3 regions of the Vibrio sp. 1249-1 genome follow, and region 1 is predicted to be linked to each of the others. Evidence: predicted binding sites of a transcription regulator. Region 1 holds the regulator's gene; each other region holds the start of a gene.
What was found. The regulator PurR, encoded in region 1, represses purine synthesis genes. The targets are predictions, from matches to a motif close to TNANGNAAACGTTTNCNTNA.
Positions count from the first base shown of each region.

Region 2: a site for PurR is predicted at 804-823, ahead of purE (5-(carboxyamino)imidazole ribonucleotide mutase). Genes of this name have one in related genera too.
Region 3: a site for PurR is predicted at 880-899, ahead of purT (formate-dependent phosphoribosylglycinamide formyltransferase). Genes of this name have one in related genera too.

Region 1 is NZ_JAWOWJ010000002.1:95,429-97,704, forward strand. Features, by position in the region: gene R7Z50_RS03925 (TfoX/Sxy family DNA transformation protein) at 1-145, opposite strand, end outside; cyclic di-GMP riboswitch class I at 262-351, opposite strand; gene purR (HTH-type transcriptional repressor PurR) at 639-1,643, opposite strand; gene torD (molecular chaperone TorD) at 2,113-2,276, opposite strand, start outside.
Region 2 is NZ_JAWOWJ010000017.1:76,715-78,990, reverse strand. Features, by position in the region: gene hemF (oxygen-dependent coproporphyrinogen oxidase) at 1-89, opposite strand, end outside; gene R7Z50_RS21235 (L-threonylcarbamoyladenylate synthase) at 137-694, opposite strand; gene purE (5-(carboxyamino)imidazole ribonucleotide mutase) at 894-1,379, shown strand; gene R7Z50_RS21225 (5-(carboxyamino)imidazole ribonucleotide synthase) at 1,384-2,276, shown strand, end outside.
Region 3 is NZ_JAWOWJ010000002.1:398,898-401,173, reverse strand. Features, by position in the region: gene cdd (cytidine deaminase) at 1-821, shown strand, start outside; gene purT (formate-dependent phosphoribosylglycinamide formyltransferase) at 965-2,140, shown strand; gene R7Z50_RS05235 (thiopurine S-methyltransferase) at 2,213-2,276, opposite strand, start outside.

The DNA of each region.
Region 1 (2,276 bases):
CTCTGATATGAAGCTGATTGTTTACCACTAGTGCAAACATTGTTTCATCAGCGAATAGTCCGAAGCCACCAAACATTGAGCGCGACTTGATATTACCAAGTGCCTCAAATAGCTTCATAGAGTCTTTGAGTATCGGTTTATCCATGTTTTGTTATCTCGGTGTAATTAATATTACGCCACCAAAAGTCAGGTCCGAGAGAGTAGCAAACATGCGTAAAAACAATGTCATTACAGAGTAAAGTCATTGCTTACACACTTGCCATCGGTAACCCCGCTACCTTCCATATCGTAATATGGTTCAGGCCGGAGGCTTTGCGTCCCACTCTTTCGAATGGTTTGCCCTGTGCGTGACACAATGAGCATACTTCTTATATTGAATTAACATCACGGTTTAGCGTTAAAAGTGTGATTTCGGTTCAATAAAAATGATAGATTGAATGCTCTATTTTGCATATGGAAAGGTGCAAATTGGCCTTTGAAAAGGAGTTCTTAATATATATTACATTTATATAAAACAGGGAGTTAACGTTAGTCAATTGTTATTAGAGTGGTGTGAAGTATTAGAGAATGCTTAATTTTTCCAAAAAAATAAGCGCCCCTGTAGAGCGCTTATTTAACACGGTTAAATACAGTGAAATTTAGTTCATTTTTTTCACAGTATTTCGAATTACAAGCTCAGGTTGCATCTCGAAAATTCGTTTTTCGTGTTCTTTATCTTTGATACGCTCAAGTAGAATTTCGAATGCATTTTTACCAACACGACGTTTAGGTTGGTGGATAGTCGTTAGCGGTGGAGAGAAGTATTCCGCAAGCTCGATGTTGTCGTAGCCGATCACTGAAATATCTTCAGGAATTTTGATCCCGTTTTGTTGCAAGCGGCTCATTAGGCCTAGAGCCATTGTGTCGTTAAAACAGAATACCGCCGTCGGGCGCTTGTCCATTGCGGTAATTTTATCTGCAACTAATACGGCCGTATCACATTCAAAGTTACCTTCAAGGATCCAGTCTTCATTTACAGCTAGGTTCGCTTCGCTCATTGCGCGACGGAAACCTGCAATGCGCTCTTGGCAAGCAAGCTTTTCAAAATGACCGCTTAGACAAGCGATATCCGTATGACCATTATCAATCAGATGTTTGGTTGCAATGTAGCCACCTTCTTCTGAGTTATCCATGATCTTGTCTGCTTGTGAGCTCTCTGGGCCCCAATCCATGACCACTTTAGGAATGTCCGCATGACGGTCAAGCATCTCTTTTAGTTCTTCGGTTAAGTCAGAACACATCACTAGGATGCCATCAACGCGCTTTTCAGCCAGCATACGAATGTAATCGCGTTGTTTTTCGTAAATCCCGCCTGTGTTACATAAAATCAGAGTATAGCCTTGGCGGTAACAGTAGCTCTCAACGCCATCAATCACTTCTGAGAAAAATAGGTTAGTTGATTGAGTTACTAACATGCCAATCGTACGAGTTGAGTTGCATTTTAGGCTGCGTGCAACGGCACTTGGCGCGTAATTCAGCTCGTCAACGGCTTTCATTACTTTTTCTTGCGTTGCTTCTGCAACGAAACGCGTTTTATTGATAACGTGCGAAACTGTCGTAGTGGAAACGCCGGCTAAGCGAGCAACGTCTTTTATCGTGGCCATAAATGGTGTCCTGTATCGAGCTACTGAAATATGTCGTATTGGATGTACCTGATGCTCTAATGGTTTCACACCTAGCAATATAAAATTGGCGCTAAGTGTCTCGGCAGCGGTTGATCCAAGTGCGACAAAAGGGTACGTAGCAGCATCGGTCGATGAATTTTATCTTTTTTTCTATCTGATGAGAAATTGCCATCAACCTGTTAAGAAAACACAAAAACCGCTATATTTCAGCGGTTTACATATAAATCATATTTAATCGTTTGCGCTCACATTTTAGCCCTATGTGGACTGACTAGCAATGTTTTCAGCAAGAGATTTGTGTATTTGAAGTCACATTTTGACTGCTAAATAACCAAGCGTCTTTGCGCTAAGTTAAGGCAAACGAATATTATACCCAAGTTACTTACAATTGGTCACTTTCAGGCATACAGGAAGCCCGATAGGCAGGCTCCCTAAAAATAGGCGGCAATTATTCACCAAGAAGGTAGGCGCTGTCTAGTTTACAAAATGCAACTAATAGTTTCGCGACACTCGAGTAAAATCCAAATTCGTCGAATTTTTTACATTTGTCTGAAAACTGAGGTAACCAAGACATCAATTGTTGCTGGATAAAGTCGTTTTGTTTAACGAAGG
Region 2 (2,276 bases), on a different contig from region 1:
TTTCCATCTTCTTGTTCTAACTGCTGACAAATGGAGTCCTGAAGTGACATCAAGAACTGCTTTACGGCGTGCTTATCGATCGCTGACATACGTTATTACCTATTACGTGAAACCTAATGATGGCTGGCTAGCAGGGTTAACCCTGTCTTAATATTTGTGAAGTTTTGGCGTCACGAATCTCGCTGGGTTTATCACGACCGCTGGTCTCGCCACGAAGAATGGCGACCAGCTTATCCCCCAACTGCTCTTCGACTTCTTCCGTGGTCATACACGGTGGTAAGCCGGAAAGATTCGCGCTGGTAGAGGTTAACGGCTTTCCGAATGCATTACACATTTTTTGCACCAAAGGATGATCAGTCACACGAACCGCAATTGAATCAAACTGCCCTGAAACCCAGTTGGATACTTTATCGCTCGCTGGCATGATCCAAGTGTATGGGCCTGGCCAAGTGGCATGAACAGTCTGTAATTGTTCTCCAGTCAACTGAGATTCATCAATATAAGGCAAGAGCTGATCATAACTTGCCGCGATGAGAATCAGCCCTTTTTCTACCGGACGCTGCTTGAGCTCTAATAGCTTTTGAATTGCTTCTGGGTTATCTGGATCACATCCGACACCAAAAACCCCTTCTGTTGGATAGGCAATCACTTCGCCTTGCTTGAGTGCGTTGAGCACTTGTTCAAAGTTATCCACCGATTACTTCCTATTTGTTTGACTGTGTTGTTTTCACTAAGTGTACAAATATTCATTCTCAGACACTAAAGCAATTTTTTTATAAAATGTATCAATAGCGCCAACAACAAGGCGCAAACGTTTGCTTGAGATAAAAATCCCCGTATAATGCGCACAAATTTATAGCTCACCTAATTTTTGCAGCTTAAAGGAGTTTGAGATGAAAGTCGGTATCATCATGGGTTCTAAATCCGATTGGCCAACCATGAAACTAGCAGCGGACATGCTAGACCAATTTGGCGTGCCTTACGAAACAAAAGTCGTGTCAGCACACCGAACTCCTCAATTACTGGCTGACTACGCTAGTGGCGCAAAAGAACGCGGCATCAAAGTTATCATCGCAGGCGCAGGTGGTGCAGCCCACCTACCAGGTATGGCGGCGGCGTTTACTAGTTTGCCAGTGCTTGGGGTTCCCGTTCAGTCTCGTGCACTGAAAGGTATGGATTCACTGCTTTCTATTGTACAGATGCCAAAGGGAATTGCGGTTGGTACATTGGCGATTGGCGAAGCGGGCGCAGCAAACGCCGGTATCCTAGCAGCGCAAATCCTAGGCACTCATGATGAAAACATCATGGCGAAGGTAGAAGCATTCCGTAATGAGCAAACGGAAACAGTTCTCGCAAATCCAAACCCTGCAGAGGATTAATCAGATGCATGTACTGGTTCTTGGTGCGGGTCAGTTGGCTCGTATGATGTCTCTGGCTGGTGCGCCACTGAATATTCAAATTTCAGCTTACGATGTCACCAACGGTGATGTCGTTCACCCTTTAACTCAACAGGTACTTGGCCATGGTTTGGAAAATGCGATTACGCAAGTTGATGTGATTACTGCCGAGTTCGAGCATATTCCACATGACGTGCTCAAAGTTTGCGAAGCGAGCGGCAAGTTCCTACCAAGTACGCAAGCCATCAAAGCAGGTGGTGATCGCCGTATTGAAAAGGCACTGCTTGATGATGCTGGCGTGCGCAACGCGAAATACTACGTCATTGAAACTCGTGAAGACTTTGACCGCGCAATTGAACACGTTGGTATGCCAATGGTTCTGAAAAGTGCATTGGGTGGTTACGATGGTAAAGGCCAGTGGCGCTTAAAAGAAACTTCTCAAGTCGAAGACATTTGGACTGAGATGGCAGAGTGCATCGCGGCAACACCAACTCAAGCGATTGTTGCTGAAGAGTTTGTTCCTTTTAACCGCGAAGTATCACTGGTTGGTGCTCGCGGTAAAGATGGGAGCGTTGAAGTGTACCCTCTCGCAGAGAACGTCCACACCAATGGTGTATTGAGCCTTTCTACTGCGATTGATGCACCAGAGTTGCAAGAGCAAGCAAAACAGATGTTCACGGCCGTTGCCAACAGCTTGAATTACGTTGGTGTGCTAGCGCTGGAGTTCTTCGATGTTGACGGTACTTTGCTAGTTAATGAAATCGCACCACGCGTACACAACTCTGGTCACTGGACTCAACAGGGTGCAGAAACCTGTCAGTTTGAGAACCACCTACGCGCCGTGTGTGGCATGCCTTTGGGTAGCACTAAGTTGGTTCG
Region 3 (2,276 bases), 300 kb from region 1:
TCATCCAAGCTGATGATTTTGATGCTACGCTTTCAGTTCAACAATTTGAGCAGTTGCTTTCAGCTACCGGTCTATCAGACAAAGAGCTTCGTGTTGCGCTACTTCCTTTTGCCGCAGCGTACTCCTATGCTCCCCTTTCTGACTTTTATGTCGGCGCTATCGTTCGTGGTCTTTCAGGTCGCCTTTACTTCGGTGCCAACATGGAATTCTTTGGTGTACAGTTGGGTCAAACGGTTCACGCAGAGCAGTCTGCGATTAGCCATGCTTGGATGAAAGGCGAACGTGGTGTTAAGGATATCACTATCAACTTCAGCCCATGTGGTCACTGCCGCCAGTTCATGAATGAGTTATCTACCGCAAACGAGCTTAAAATCCAGCTCCCAGAACGCGAAGAAAAGTCACTTCATGAATACCTGCCTGAAGCCTTTGGACCAAACGATCTCGGTATCGAGTCCGGCTTAATGGCAGAAGTTAAACACCAATTCTCATGTGATGATGAAGACGCACTCATCCAAAGTGCAGTTGAAGCGATGAACATGAGCCACTCTCCATACACCAACAACTTGAGTGGTTTAGCATTAGAGATGACTAGCGGCCGTGTATTCCAAGGCGCTTATGCAGAAAATGCAGCGTTTAATCCTAGCTTGCCACCGCTACAAGTTGCGCTAATCCAAGTTTTACTTGCGGGTGAAACCTTTGACAGCATCAAAGCCGCTGCATTGGTAGAAAACTCTGAAGGTAAGATCAGTCACTTAGCCGATACGCAATCAACGTTGGAAGCGTTGAATCCAGATATTCCGCTTAGTTTTGTCAACGTATAAACGACAAATTCAACAAAAAGCTCTACAACATGTAGAGCTTTTTTATTACCTAAAAACCAAAAGCAAACGTTTGCTTTGTCATGAAACTTCAGTATGATCTCCTGCAATTTCTGTCTCATCACTCTATTTTGTAAGGGAACACTATGTTTGGCACTGCAACTAGCGCAAATGCTACCCGTGTATTACTTTTAGGTTCTGGCGAACTCGGTAAAGAAGTCGCCATTGAATGCCAGAGACTTGGTTTAGAAGTGATTGCTTGTGATCGCTATGCCAATGCTCCAGCGATGCAAGTCGCTCACCGTAGTTATGTTATCGACATGTTAGATGGGAACGCCTTAGAAGAAGTTATTACGAAGGAACAACCTACTTACGTCGTACCAGAAATTGAAGCCATCGCAACCGGCAAACTGGTAGAGCTTGAAGAAAAAGGACTGAATGTTGTTCCAACCGCTAAGGCAACCAGGCTAACAATGAATCGTGAAGGTATCCGACGTTTGGCAGCAGAAGAACTGGAATTGACGACTTCACCTTATCGTTTTGCAGATAACTTTGAAGACTTCAAAGCCGCGGTTGAGCATGTGGGTATTCCGTGCGTGGTGAAGCCTGTGATGAGCTCTTCAGGTAAAGGGCAAAGTGTTATCAAGACCGAAGACGACGTTACAAAAGCATGGGATTACGCTCAGGAAGGCGGGCGTACGGGTGCAGGTCGCGTTATCGTGGAGGGTTTTATCGACTTCGATTACGAAATCACTTTATTGACCATCAGAGCCGTTGACGGTGTGCATTTCTGTGCTCCAATTGGTCATCGTCAGGAAGATGGCGACTACCGCGAATCATGGCAACCGCAAACTATGTCAGAAAACGCAGTAAAAGCAGCTGAATACACGGCTGAGAAAGTGGTAAACGCGCTCGGTGGCTACGGCATCTTTGGTGTAGAGCTATTTGTTAAAGGCGATAAAGTCATTTTCAATGAGGTCTCTCCTCGCCCTCACGATACGGGTATGGTTACAATGATTTCACAGGAAATGTCTGAGTTTGCTCTCCACGTGCGCGCGTTTACCGGAATGCCAATTAATAATATTGTGCAATATGGCCCATCTGCGTCTGCTGTTATTCTTGGACAAGGAACTTCCACAAACATTCGCTTTGAAAACCTAAGCAAAGCTTTAGCTCAACCTCAAACACAAGTTCGTCTATTCGGTAAGCCAGAAATCGATGGTCGCCGCCGTTTAGGTGTTGTCCTTACGCGACGAAAAACCACCGAAGAAGCCGTTCAAGATGCTGTTGAAAGTGCTTCAAAAGTGAATATCATTTATTAAATACGAACCACTCATACAAAAATAGCGCAGCTCAAATTGCTGCGCTATTTCGTGTTCCAAACCGAAGAGAGCCTATTCACTCTCGATTAAGTACACTTCTTCAGAGAAGCGACTTAAGCCTTTTTTCGCAATTTTA